2 regions of the Exiguobacterium sp. SH1S21 genome follow, and region 1 is predicted to be linked to the other one. Evidence: riboswitches for the same ligand, from Rfam matches in the RefSeq annotation. Region 1 holds a riboswitch; the other holds the start of a gene.
What was found. Region 1 has a riboswitch for FMN ahead of EVJ24_RS11795 (ECF transporter S component). Riboswitches for the same ligand answer to the same signal wherever they lie in the genome.
Positions count from the first base shown of each region.

Region 2: it holds a riboswitch for FMN, as region 1 does, so the genes downstream of both, ribD (bifunctional diaminohydroxyphosphoribosylaminopyrimidine deaminase/5-amino-6-(5-phosphoribosylamino)uracil reductase RibD) here and EVJ24_RS11795 (ECF transporter S component) in region 1, are expected to answer to the same signal.

Region 1 covers NZ_SJUY01000008.1:124,499-131,480, forward strand. The annotation lists gene EVJ24_RS11780 (NAD(P)/FAD-dependent oxidoreductase) at 250-1,305, opposite strand; gene EVJ24_RS11785 (YuzB family protein) at 1,402-1,638, shown strand; gene EVJ24_RS11790 (NupC/NupG family nucleoside CNT transporter) at 1,838-3,049, shown strand; gene EVJ24_RS11795 (ECF transporter S component) at 3,160-3,747, opposite strand; FMN riboswitch at 3,908-4,049, opposite strand; gene EVJ24_RS11800 (HesB/IscA family protein) at 4,147-4,503, shown strand; gene EVJ24_RS11805 (epimerase) at 4,613-5,467, shown strand; gene EVJ24_RS11810 (NAD(P)/FAD-dependent oxidoreductase) at 5,508-6,485, opposite strand; gene EVJ24_RS11815 (NAD(P)/FAD-dependent oxidoreductase) at 6,754-6,982, shown strand, end outside.
Region 2 covers NZ_SJUY01000001.1:78,676-85,657, reverse strand. The annotation lists gene EVJ24_RS00490 (GGDEF domain-containing protein) at 1-280, shown strand, start outside; gene EVJ24_RS00485 (homing endonuclease associated repeat-containing protein) at 325-966, opposite strand; gene EVJ24_RS00480 (undecaprenyl-diphosphate phosphatase) at 1,418-2,230, shown strand; FMN riboswitch at 2,322-2,464, shown strand; gene ribD (bifunctional diaminohydroxyphosphoribosylaminopyrimidine deaminase/5-amino-6-(5-phosphoribosylamino)uracil reductase RibD) at 2,615-3,697, shown strand; gene ribE (riboflavin synthase) at 3,678-4,319, shown strand; gene EVJ24_RS00465 (bifunctional 3,4-dihydroxy-2-butanone-4-phosphate synthase/GTP cyclohydrolase II) at 4,319-5,500, shown strand; gene ribH (6,7-dimethyl-8-ribityllumazine synthase) at 5,500-5,964, shown strand; gene EVJ24_RS00455 (ZIP family metal transporter) at 6,093-6,908, shown strand; gene pruA (L-glutamate gamma-semialdehyde dehydrogenase) at 6,960-6,982, opposite strand, start outside.

The DNA of each region.
Region 1 (6,982 bases):
GAGCGAATACACATTCGTTCAACCTTGTTTTCGATTTAGCGAAGTTGGAACGACGACGTCGCTGAACTTGCCGTGTATCCTGAGAGCGTCGCATCCGCCGAATCAATAATCTGAAAATTTAGACAAGTATATCAGGGACAGAGATACAAGACTTTTGGCGCAAGGCAAAGAAGGATGAACGGATAAGCGGCTGTCATCACATAAAAAAATCGCGAGAAGGCAAGGTAGCCATTTCGCGATTCGGTCATATTATTTGATGACTTTATGTTTCCACAGGATACCGGACTTGAGAAGTCGGGCCACTTTCCCGGTCAGCGACTGTTTCCCCATGAAGACGCCGAAGCCGGCCTTCTTCCCGAGCGACCCGAGCGTGCCTCGAAGTTTAATATCCGGCAACTCAGGATAAGCCACGCCTTTCCACTTGCAGAGCAGCACTTGGACGATCTGTTCCGCTTGTGCCTCGGCGAGTTGACCTGAAGGTGCGTACGGGAGGCTGGCGTTGTCACCGACGACGAAGACGTCAGGGAAATCGGGGACGTAGTGGTGCGGTGTCAGTTTCACACGGCCGCCCCCATCGAGCTCCCAGCCTTGGTTCCGGACGACGGCGACCGGTTGGATCCCGGCCGTCCAGACCGTCAAGTCAGCGGCAAAGTGTTGTTCGTGGTTCCACAGACCGTCTGGGTCGACCCGGACGATGTTGGCATTGTTGATGACTTCAACGCCATGCTCTTCAAACCACGATTGAACGTACATCGAGACACGGCTCGATAAAAAGGACAGGACGGAAGGACCACGGTCGAACAGTCGGACGGTCAGATCGGGACGGCTCTCCCGGAGTTCGCTCGCGAGCTCGACACCGGATAGTCCGGCCCCGACGATCGAGACGATCGAACCGGGCGACAAGCCGTTGATCGCTTGTTGCGTCTTGCGTGACTCTTCTAACGTTTGGATACTGTACGTGAACTCGGCGGCGCCGGGCACGTTATGGTATTTGTCCTCGCAGCCTAAGCCGATGACGAGGTCGTCGTACGGCACTTTTTCCCCGCTTGCGAGCAACACCATCTTGTCGGTCGTATCGATATCCGTGACTTGCCCGTATATGTAGTCGACTTCTTCCGGGAAATCGACACGGATGTCACGATCGGATACCGTTCCTGCGGCTAGTGCATAATACTCTGTTTTTAATCCGTGATAAGGTAGACGGTCGATTAATGTGATCGATACGTCCTTCAGCTGATGGCCGAGGACGCGTTCGATTACACGCATACCCCCGTAACCGCCTCCTAAGACGACTAATTTGCGCATAAAAATCCCCCTTTGTTACTCTCTAACTGTACCATGATATAATACCTCGTAGAAGAACCATTTTCCCGCAATAGGGGAAGAAAGACGGTGAAAAAAATGATGAATCCGATCATCGAGTTTTGTGCCTCGAACTTAGCGATGGGTTCACAGATCGCCCGGGCCAAACTAGAGTCCGATCCTGACCTAGACGTCGTCGAATATGGCTGTACCGGCTACTGTGGGGTCTGCTCGCTCGACTTGTTCTGTCTCGTCGACGGAGAAGTCGTGATCGGGGAGACGCCGGAGCAACTCGTTACGAACGTGTATGAAAAAATCGAAGAGATAGCCTGGTAAAAAAGTTTGAGATTTCTCAAACTTTTTTCTTTTTGACCCGTTGCTTTTTTTAAAACGGTTTGGTATATTCTAAGAGGTTCGAATGTAGGTTGTCTGACGTTTAACAACACAAAAAGAAAGCGTTTCAAACGGTAGGGCACATCTTGGTTCGGGTATAACACAATTATCGGGTTTTCAATATGAAAGGAGCACAACACCAATGAATATCATGAGCGTGGTTGGTATTTTGGCACTAATTGGAATCGCTTACATCTTCTCGACCAACCGTAAAGCCATCAAATGGCGTACAGTCCTTGCCGCTTTCGCGGTGCAGTTTACATTTGCATTCCTCGTCCTCTTCACATCGGCAGGACGCACAGCGTTGGAATGGATCTCAGGAGGCGTCCAAAACGTCTTGAACACGGCGAACGCCGGAATCAGCTTCGTCTTCGGTACGGCTGTCGGGGGAGACAACTTCGTCTTCGCGTTCCAAGTCTTACCGATCATCATCTTTATGTCTTCTTTAATTGCCTTTCTTTACTACATCGGCGTCATGCAATGGGTCATCCGTATCCTCGGTACGGCACTTGCAAAAGCACTCGGAACGTCACGTAAAGAATCGCTTTCAGCGACGGCGAACATCTTCGTCGGTCAGACGGAAGCACCGCTCGTCATCAAGCCTTACCTTCCAACAATGACACAATCTGAATTGTTTGCCGTCATGGTTGGTGGTCTCGCATCAGTTGCCGGTTCGGTACTTGCTGGATATGCCGCACTCGGTGTTCCGCTCGAGTACTTGCTCGCCGCGAGCTTCATGGCCGCGCCTGCCGGTTTGATGTTTGCAAAAATCATCGTTCCGGAAACGGATGTACCGGATGATGATATCGAAATTGCTGAAGATGAAGAAGATAAAGCAGCAAACTTCGTCGATGCGGCCGCTCGCGGTGCGTCAGACGGTTTGTTCCTCGCATTGAATGTCGGTGCGATGCTTCTTGCCTTCGTTTCATTGATCGCACTCGTCAACTTGATCCTCGGTGGAATCGGTGGCTTGTTCGGCTTTGACGGTCTCTCACTTCAATTGATTCTCGGTTATGTGTTTGCACCGCTCGCGTTCGTCATCGGTGTGCCATGGGCAGATGCCGTACAATTCGGTAGCTTCCTTGGACAAAAACTCGTCTTGAACGAATTCGTTGCCTTCTCTGAGTTCGCACCGATCATCGGTTCAGGTGATTTGTCAGCTCGTACAGAAGCGATGATCGCGTTCGCACTCTGTGGATTCGCCAACATCTCATCACTCGCTATCCTTCTCGGTGGTCTTGGTGGTATGGCTCCGAACCGTCGTAACGACATCGCACGTATGGGTGTCCTCGCGATTCTCGCAGGTACGCTTGCGAACTTGATGTCAGCGACTCTCGCTGGTCTTCTTCTCTAATCGTTATTCACAAACAAGAGCGCTCACTCCGGTGGGCGCTCTTGTTTGTGGTCTCCATATATTGAACACAAAAAATCACCCAAGGAATGTTTCCTTTGGATGATTTGGCGTTACGCTTGCAGTTGCATTTGTTGACGTTCGATCCACGGCTTCAACTTCAGGAAGAGCGGGACGAACAAGGCGGTGATCAATAATGCCTTAATCAAGTTGAACGGTAAGATACCGTACAGGACGAGGTTCGTCTTGACTGCTGGATCGGCCATCTCGGTCATTCCGAAGAAGAACGCGTAAGCTGGTAAGATGAGTAGATAGTTCAAAATCGCCAAGCTGAGCGCCATCGTGATCGTACCGGCCACGAGGCCTGAAGCGAGCGCTTTATTCGTTTTACGTTTATGGTAGAACCAAGCGACCGGATACATGAATGCGACACCTGCAAAGAAGTTCGCGACTTCACCGACCGGAACGCCGCCACCGTTAAAGACATAGTAGAGGACGTTTTTTAGAGCGACGACCACGACGCCTGCTAGTGGCGAGAAGACGATTCCGGCGACGAGCGCTGGGATGTCACTGAAATCCACTTTTAGGAATGGCGGTAGGAAAGGCAGCGGGAAGTTAAAGAGCATGAGGACGAATGAAATTGCCCCGAGCATCGATAGCGTCACCAGTGTTGTCAATCGTTTGTTGCGCGTTGTTTTCATCAAAATCTCTCCTTTTGTCGCTCCTTGATGAATGGCACCCGTCGCATAGAAAAACCCGATTGCATCATACAATCGGGAGAGTTTACGCGCATACGAAATAGATGTTTTCTCACGTAGGAATGCCCACGCCAAAGAAAACATCCGAATATCGGTCGGATGCCGCCATCTTCTCCCATCCAGACTTTACTGTCGGCTTTCGAATCTCACGAAATCAGCAAGCAACGCCTTGCTCGCTCACGGGCTGAGAAGATCTTGTCTTCAATACCGCCGGTCGGGAATTTCACCCTGCCCCGAAGATGGAACGATTTAATTTTTTTTGTTACAGTTTAGTTATACAAGATATTTCACAAAATCACAAGTCAGTTGACTTGAAGTGAAGATAAATGAGGAGGAGTTCAGATGATTCATTTGACAGAACCAGCCGCACTACAAGTCATCGATATGATGAAACAGACCGAACGCCCTGAAGCCCAGTTCTTACGCATTAAAGTCCAAGGTGGTGGGTGTACCGGCCTATCCTACGGGATGGGGTTCGATGAAGACAAGACGGACAAGGATGTTCAGTTCGACCATCATGGCGTCCGCGTCATCGTCGCCGAAGCTGATCACGGTGTCGTCGACGGGCTCGAAATCGACTATAAGCAGTCGATGCTCGGTGGCGGCTTCACGATCAAAAACCCGAACGCGATCGCGACGTGCGGTTGCGGCTCGAGTTTCCGGACGGCGGCGAACGCCGGCACGCCCGGGGATTGCTAAACGATAGACGGGTTGCCGACATGTTCGGCAACCTTTTTTGGTGAGTATGTTAATGAGAGGAAATGAACGGGAATATTGGTGGAAGAAGGATGAGAAGGGGGTAGGAGTGATGAGGAAAGTGTTGATTTTTGGTGGCTCACGTTACTTTGGGAAACGGCTCGCACTGCGGCTCGCTGAAGCCGGGGACGACGTGACGATTGTCACACGCGGACAGCTGCAAGTGCCGGAAGCGGAAGGCATCCGCTCCATTAAAGGCGACCGTCAGTCGGTCGCGACGATGAAAGACCTCGCACGCAACGAGTATGACCTCGTCTACGACAATATTTGTTTCAATCCGTATCAGGCGAAGATCGCGACAGATGCCTTCATGGACCGGGTCGGGAAATATGTGCTCACGTCGACGATGTCCGTCTATGCGCCAGAGGCAGCTTTAAAAGAGAGTGACTTCAATCCGCTCCATCATGAATATCACCTCGACGCGGAACACGATTACGGACAAGGGAAACGAGAGGCCGAATCGTACTTCTTCCATCGGGCCTCGTTCCCGGTCACGACGGTGCGTTTGCCGATCGTCCTAGGGCCGGATGATTACACCGACCGGTTAAAATTTTATGTCGACGCGGTTCGGAACGAAGAACCGATCGTATTACATCACCCGGAGGCGTTGATGGGATTCATCTCGAGTTTCGAGGCGGCAGCTTTCTTGGAATGGGTCGGCCGTGCCGATGTGAGGGGGCCGTTCAACGCCGCGAGCGACGGCCTCATCTCGCTAGGTGCGCTTATGGAACGAATTGGACAGCATATCGGTAAACCGGTCCAAATCATTAAGGATGGGGAGTCGTCCCCGTACGATACGGACGTCGACTACTACATGTCGAACGCCGAGGCGAAAAAAGCTGGCTTCGTGTTCACGCAACTCGATGATTGGATTGACCGTGTCATCATTCAAACGATCCGCAAATGAAAAAACGGCCTCTCATCGTTCGCAGATGAGAGGCCAGTCTTTATTTCCCGGCAAATACCGAGGTTGAATGTTGTGGGTGACGCGCTGTCGGGTCGACGAGCTGCTTCACTTGGTTGACGGCGATCGGTGCTTCACCGAAGCCGGTCGCGATCAATTTCACTTTGCCTTCGTACGTGGCGATGTCACCGCAAGCGAAGATGCCTGCGACTGTGGTCTCCATTCGTGAGTCGACACGGATCGTGTTTTTCTCAAACTCCATGCCCCAGTTTTTGATCGGGCCGAGCGATGAGACGAATCCGTAGTTACAAATCAAGTCGTCGATGTCGACGAACTTCGATGCGCCGTCTTTGTCCGTCAGTTCGACCGACTCGATATGGGTCGCACCTGAGAGCGATTCGATATTATAAGGCGTCCAGACGTTGATCGTCGAGGCCTTCATTTGTTCGACCGTATGCTCGTGAGCCCGGAAGCGGTCACGACGGTGGACGATATGGACTTCTTTGGCGATACCTTCGAGCATGAGTGCCCAGTCAACGGCCGAGTCGCCGCCGCCGGCAATCATGACGCGACGGTCGCGGAATTTCTCCATGCTGTCGACGAAGTAATGAAGGTTCGCATAATCTTCACAACCGTCGAGTCCGAGCGGACGTGCGGCGAACGCGCCGTTGCCGGCTGTGATGATGATCGCTTTCGTATGGTACTCGTCCTTGTTCGTCGAGATGTGGAACGTACCGTCTTCGAGTCGCTCGACCGTTTCGACCGTCTCGCCAAGGCGATAATCTTGTTCGAACTGATCGGCTTGCGCTTTCAGTTGGTCGACTAGATCTTGGGCCTTCACTTTCGGGAAGCCGGCGATGTCATAAATATATTTCTCTGGATAGAGCGTCGATAATTGCCCGCCTAGTTGTGGCAAGCTTTCGATCAACGTCGCATCGAGTTGGCGCATACCTGCATAAAATGCGGTGAACAGTCCGATTGGACCACCACCGATAATGACTACATCTTTCGTCGATTTCATCGAATTCCTCCTCATGAAGCGTGTACTTCTATTATATGGTCTAACGTGAACTAAATCCATTCAGTACAAAGATGCAATACTTTCGAAAAAAATTCAAGAAGATAAGCTTTTTCATTGAGAAAACGGATTAAACGTCGTACAATGAACGGGAAGCAATTGTGAACATTGGTTGAACAAGAATTAGGCTTTATTGTGAACGTCTATGTGAAAAAACACACAACATAGTTGTTCAGGAAAACAAAACTTTTAAAATAAGGTGGAAATGAACATGAAACGACCTAACATTGTTATCCTCGGCGCAGGTTTCGGTGGACTCATCACGGCAGTAAACCTTCAGAAGACGCTTGCAGCTGGAGATGCAAACATCACGTTGATCAACAAACACGATTACCATTACCAAACGACTTGGCTTCATGAGCCGGCGGCTGGAACGATGAAGCCTGAGCAGGCTCGTGTCTACATTAACGACGTCGTCAATGCGTCACGCGTTAAATTTG
Region 2 (6,982 bases), on a different contig from region 1:
CGGCGGCGAAGAGTTCGTCTTCGTGTTCCCGAGGACGAACGAAGCGGCGGGGATTGTGACCGGTGAGAAGATTCGGCAAGCGCTCCGGTCACACCCGTTCGGAACGGAAGGAATCAAAGTCCAAGTGACGGCGAGCATCGGCATCGAGACGATTCATGAATATGAAGAGCTCGATACGGTGTTGCGACATGCCGACCGGGCGATGTACGTCGGGGCGAAGTTTAACGGTCGCGACCGTGTCGCCCATTACCGGGACACGTCGACCGAACGAATTCAATGAAAAAAAGGAGGACCGTTAAACGGTTCTCCTTTTTGAATGAATGATTATGATTTCTGGCTGAACATGTCGGACTCGACCGCATGGATGGCAGCGGACCAAGAGCCGTAACGATGCAAGATCGCTTTCGTAGATGGCTTGTTGTTGCGTTTTGCCCATTCTCGGTACGCCTCGAATGAAAGAGAGAAGCCCATCTCATGAATCGCTTCTCGAAGAGCGTTCGACAACTCTGACTTCGAGTAAGTCACGCTCGCCTCCAGCCCGGCTTCGGCGCAGGCATCATGCCACGAACCGAACGTCTTGACGATGTGGTAATGGCTCGGTGCTTTCGGGTGTAGTTTCCGCCATTCTTGATATTTTTTCAGCGTGATGATCGAACCCATGTCCCGTGAATAGAGGGCAAGCGTCTCGACGATATCGTCGCGTGTATATTTTGGCATTTTATCGGGTAAATCAACGGCGATCTCCCCATGCCATTCATAGCCGGCGATAGCGAGTGCCTCGGCCCATGATCCAAACTGTCGAATGATCGATTCGGGAGACGGCCAGTTTTGCTCCATCGCGAAACGACGATAGACAGAGCGACGAGGACGTTCCTTTAATAAATCCCCGAGCAAACGAATACAGTGAATCATGCGTTGCTGTTCGGTTGATAAGTGATGAGTATTAGTGGATAGCGTTTGACTCAATGATGGTTCCTCCTTCCATGGACTCATATCTGAACCGACAATGATGACGAAAGTGCTTCTACAATCATACTATCGGATAGTTTTTACGATTTATAAGCGCCTTTGTAAGTTTTTTATGTTAAAAATGGGACGTGATAGGTCTAAAGTCGGATGAAAGATTGAAAAAAAAGGTAACAGGTATATTACAAATTTAATATTATATGGGTTCATTTGTAAACAAAAAGTTTTATTTTTGGTAATTTATATGAATTCCATACAAAAATGTACCCAACTGGACAATGGGGTCATCACCGTTGTCCAGTTGAGTACTCCTCTATAATAAATTTAATTTTCAGACTAATCAATAAAAGTTTTCAAAATATACGAATTTTTTTTTAAGGGTGGTCAATGAAACTGTGATTCTGCTAAAATAGCCGCATTGAGCGAATTTGAGAAAAGAGGATATTATGATATGACAATATGGTTATTTTACTTGCTGCTTGGTCTCGTCCAAGGGTTTACGGAGCCGATCCCGATCTCGTCGAGCGGTCACTTGGTCATCTTCCAAGAGCTGTTCAACATCGAATTACCGGGACTGTCGTTCGAAATTTTCGTCAACTTTGCGTCGCTCCTTGCCGTCTTGACGATTTATCGCCAAGATGTCGTCCGGCTCGTCGTCAGTCTGTGGACGTTCTTATTTAAGAAAGACCGCAGCGAGGATACGATGATCGACGTCAAGTTCATCGGTCTCTTGCTCGTCGCGACCGTACCGGCCGGCGTGCTCGGCGTGTTGTTCGGCGATTGGATCGGTGAGACGCTCAGCGGCGTCGCGACGGTCGGCTACACATTGATTTTGACCGGGGTCGCACTTTGGTTCATCCGCAACATGCGCGGCAATAAAGGTGACGGCGGCATCACGTTACGTGACGCCATCTTGATCGGTCTCGCCCAAGCGGTCGCGCTCATCCCAGGGATCAGCCGCTCGGGTGCCACGATCGTCATGGCGATGTTGCTCGGCATTAAACAAGAGTCGGCGCTTCGGTTCTCGTTCTTCTTGTTCATCCCGGTCAGTCTCGGGACGATGATCTTGGACGGGCCGGCACTCTTTACCGACCCGGCGACACGTGATCTGTTCGGTCCGCTCGTCTTGGCGTTCATCGCCTCGTACGCGCTGACGGCCATCTCGCTCAAATGGTTCCAGCACATCATGGCGAAGGGTGAACTCAAGTACTTCTCGTTCTATTGCTGGATCGTCGGTTTGCTCGTCGTCTTGTTCTTGGCTTGATTGGAAGCGCTACTCATCGGAGTGGCGCTTTTTTGCACTTTTATTTTTGCCTTCGATTCTTTTTTGCGCTAAAGTAAATGCGTACAAACAAATATTCCTTCGGGGTCGGGTGCAATTCCCAACCGGCGGTGATGGGCGCGAGCCCTAAGTCCGTGACCCGGGCGCACGTGTGCGAACGGTGGATCTAGTGCGATTCTAGAGCCGACAGTATAGTCTGGATGGGAGAAGGAAAAAAGACAGGTCCTCGTGACCTGTGCTTCGTCGTACGTTTTTCTGTAAAGAAAACGTTTATTTGGTCTGACCAATGACGACTGAAACCTCCCGCCGAGACCCTAAGGACATCCTTAGGGTCTTTTTGTTTGTGCGAAACAAGGAGGGAGAACGATGCAACAGTACATGCAACAAGCAATCCAATTGGCCAAGTCCGCTACCGGACAGACCGGTGTGAACCCGCTCGTCGGGGCCGTCGTCGTCAAAGACGGTCGCGTCGTCGGATTCGGTGCCCATTTGAAGGCCGGTGAACCGCACGCCGAAGTGCACGCCATTCGCATGGCCGGTGCGTCCGCATACGGTGCGACGATTTACGTCACGCTCGAGCCGTGCTCGCACTACGGGAAAACGTCGCCATGTGCCGACTTGCTGATCGAGTCGGGCATCAAGCGCGCCGTCATCGCGATGGAAGACCCGAACCCGCTCGTCGCAGGGAAAGGTGTCGCCCGTTTGAAGGCGGCGGGGATTGACGTCGAAGTCGGTCTGCTCGAAGACGAGGCCTGTGCGCTCAATCCGGCGTTCCTACGTTCGCTTGAGACGAAACGGCCGTACGTCGTATTAAAGACGGCGACGAGCCTAGACGGGAAAGTCGCGCTCGACACGGGTGAGAGCCAGTGGGTGACCGGGACTGAAGCGAGACGTGACGTCCACGAACTACGGGCGACGGTCGATGCCGTCTTGACTGGAATCGGGACCGTGCTCGCCGACGACCCGGCCTTGACCGTCCGGCTCGACACGCCGACACGTCAGCCGCTTCGGGTCGTCCTCGACCGCGAGCTCCGCTTACCGCTCGCGAGTCAGCTCGTCCGGAGCGCGAAAGACGTGCCGGTGCTCGTCTATACGCTGTCCGATGATGAAGTGAAACGGACCGAGCTCGCGCGAAACGGTGTCGAGCTTGCCGACTATTCGACACTCGACAACGTCCTTCGTGACTTGCATGGTCGCGGTGTCGGCCGTTTGCTCATCGAGGCGGGACCGACGCTCGTGACGTCACTCTTTGACGGACGATACGTCGACGAATGGGTCATGTATCAGTCACCGCGCGTGTTCGGTGGGAACCGAGGCGTCTATCGCTCGAGCCAAGCCGGGCCGTTAGATGCGATCGAGCGCTTCGCGATCGGCTCGGTCGAGACTGTCGGTACCGATATCAAGCTCGTCATGAGAAAGGGGGAGTCCGATGTTCACGGGAATCGTTGAAGAAATCGGCAGTGTGAAAGCTGTGAAGCGGAACGGTCCGTCGCTACGGCTCACGCTCGCGGGCAAGATCGTGCTAGAAGACGTGAAGCTCGGCGACAGCATCTCGGTGAACGGGATTTGCCTGACCGTGACGGCGTTTGATCAAACGAGTTTTGCCGTCGACGTCATGCCGGAGACGCTCAAAGCGTCCAGTCTAGATGGGGTCCGCCCTGGAACGGACGTCAACCTCGAGCGGGCGATGCCGGCGAACGGTCGCTTCGGCGGTCACTTCGTCTCGGGACACGTCGACGGGGTCGGTCGCATCGTCAAGAAGCGTCCGCTCGCGAACGCGGTCTACATCGATATTAGTTGCGAGCCGTCGTTGCTCCGTTTCATCGTCCCTAAAGGTTCGATCTCGGTCGACGGGACGAGCTTGACGGTGTATGAGGTCACTGAACGCGGCTTCACGCTGTCGCTCATTCCGCACACGTACAGTGAGACGGTGCTCGGGATGAAGCAGGCTGGGGATAAGGTCAATTTGGAATGCGATATGTTGGCTAAATATATGGAAAAGCTAGTGAATCAAAAGGACATGACGCTCGAATCACTTGCGTCGATGGGATACGGAAAGGCGGGATGGTGATGTTTCACACAATCGAACAAGCAATCGAAGATTTGAAGATGGGGCGTCCGATCATCGTCGTCGATGACGCAGACCGGGAGAACGAAGGTGATTTCGTCGTCCTCGCCGATAAGATGACGGCCGAGACGATGAACTTCCTCATCACGGAAGGGAAAGGGCTCGTCTGTGCCGCCCTGGCGGAAGAAGTCGCCGTCCGGCTCGACTTGTCGCCGATGGTCGACAACAGCACCGATCCGCACGGGACGGCGTTCACCGTCAGTGTCGACCATGTCGACTCGACGACGGGCATCTCGGCGAGCGAACGGGCCCACACGGTCCGCGAGCTGGCCAATGCGAACGCGCGTCCGGCCGATTTTCAACGGCCGGGACATATCTTCCCGCTCATCGCGAAAAAAGGCGGCGTCTCGGTGCGGCGCGGCCACACCGAAGCGTCGGTCGATTTGGCCCGACTGTCAGGGAGTGAGCCGGTCGCCGTCATTTGCGAGATCATCCGTGAAGACGGCGAGATGGCTCGAGTACCGGACCTTGCCCACGTCGCGGAACGGCACGATTTGAAATTTATCACGATCGAGGAGCTCGTCCGCTATATGGAGACGGACCTCGTCGAACGAGAGGCGGACGTCAATCTCCCCTCGGCTAAGGGTGAGTTTCGCCTGATCGGTTATCGAAACGTCCTTGACCGCGAAGAGCACGTCGCGCTCATCAAAGGCGAACTTGAACATGCACCGTTCGTCCGCATCCATTCGGAATGTTTGACCGGTGACGTGTTCGGCTCTTACCGCTGCGACTGCGGTCCGCAACTTGATGCGTCACTCGCTAAAATTGAAGAAGAGGGCGGCGTCGTGCTCTACATGCGTCAAGAAGGGCGCGGCATCGGTTTACTGAATAAATTGAAGGCGTATGAACTGCAGGAGCAAGGGCTCGATACGGTCGAGGCGAACGTCGCGCTCGGGTTGCATGCCGACTTGCGTGACTACCGGGTGAGCGCGGGCATGTTGCGTGACCTCGGTGTCACGAACGTACGGCTCATGACGAACAACCCGGAGAAAGTCGACGCCTTGGAGGCGTGCGGCATCACCGTCGTCGAACGCGTCCCGATCATCGTCGGGGAGCACGCCGAGAATGAACGCTATCGCTTAACGAAACAACAAAAAATGAATCATTTTGGAGGAGAAGAATAATGTTGCATACATTTGAAGGTAACTTGGTTGGTAAAGGCTTGAAAATCGGAATCGTCGTCGGACGGTTCAACGATTTGATCACGATGCGCTTGCTCGACGGGGCGAAGGATGCGCTGAAGCGCCACGGCATCGAGCAAGACGACGTCGAGATCGCGTTCGTCCCGGGCGCGTTCGAACTCCCACTCGTCGCCAAAAAGATGGCGATGAGCAAGAAGTATGACGCCGTCATCACGCTCGGCGCGGTCATCCGTGGGGCGACGCCGCACTTCGACTACGTCTGCAGCGAAGCGGCGAAAGGTGTCGCCCAAGCGAGCTACCAGTCGGAAGTACCGGTCATCTTCGGCGTCTTGACGACAGAGACGATTGAACAAGCGATCGAGCGGGCCGGCACGAAAGCCGGGAACAAAGGCTGGGAAGCAGCGACAGCGGCAATCGAGATGGCGAACTTGATGCGTACATTTTAAGTAAGGCTATAACGGAGGAGAGCGACGTCGCTCTCCTCTTTTTTGATTGTTCAAATCGGGATTAGCGACACAGGGACGATGGGAAAAGAGTAGGGTGCGCATACAAAGCCTAAGGGGAGGCGATGGCGATGTGGGACTGGGTGGCTCAACTGAGCCCGACCATGCAGGCCTTGCTCGGGACGTTGTTCACATGGGGCATGACGGCGCTCGGGGCGGCTATCGTGTTCACGACGAAATCGATCAATCAACGGCTGATGGACGGGATGCTCGGATTTGCTGGCGGGGTGATGATTGCTGCCAGTTTTTGGTCGTTGCTCGCGCCGGCGATCGAGATGGCAGGACAGGACGCTTGGCCGGCCTGGTTCCCGGCCACGATCGGCTTTTTATTGGGAGGATTCTTTTTATGGGGCATCGATCAACTGATTCCGCACTTGCATCCGACTTCCCCGCTCAGTGAGGCGGAAGGAATCGGCCCGTTCAAACGAAAGCGCAGCACGTTGCTCGTCTTAGCGATCACGTTGCACAACATACCGGAAGGGCTAGCGATCGGGGTCGCGTTCGGGGCGGTCGCGGCTGACTTTCCATCGGCCTCGTTGACAGGTGCCATCGCCCTCGCGATCGGGATCGGGATTCAAAACTTTCCAGAAGGCGTGGCGGTGGCGCTGCCGTTAAGGCGGGACGGGATGTCACGACGAAAGAGTTTTTTCTACGGACAGCTGTCGGCCGTCGTCGAGCCGGTCGCCGCCTTATTCGGCGTTTGGGCGGTGTTCGTCATGGAGCCGCTACTGCCGTTCGCATTGAGCTTTGCCGCAGGGGCCATGATTTTTGTCGTCGTCGAAGAAGTCATCCCGGGGTCGCAAGAGAATGGCCATAAGGACTTGGCATCGATCGCCTTGATGCTTGGATTTACCGTCATGATGATTTTAGACGTGGCGTTAGGGTGAGGCCGACACAGAAAAAAGGCACGACGGGCTATCCCGTCGTGCCTTCCTGGATTAAAACGTCTCTGACGTCGTTT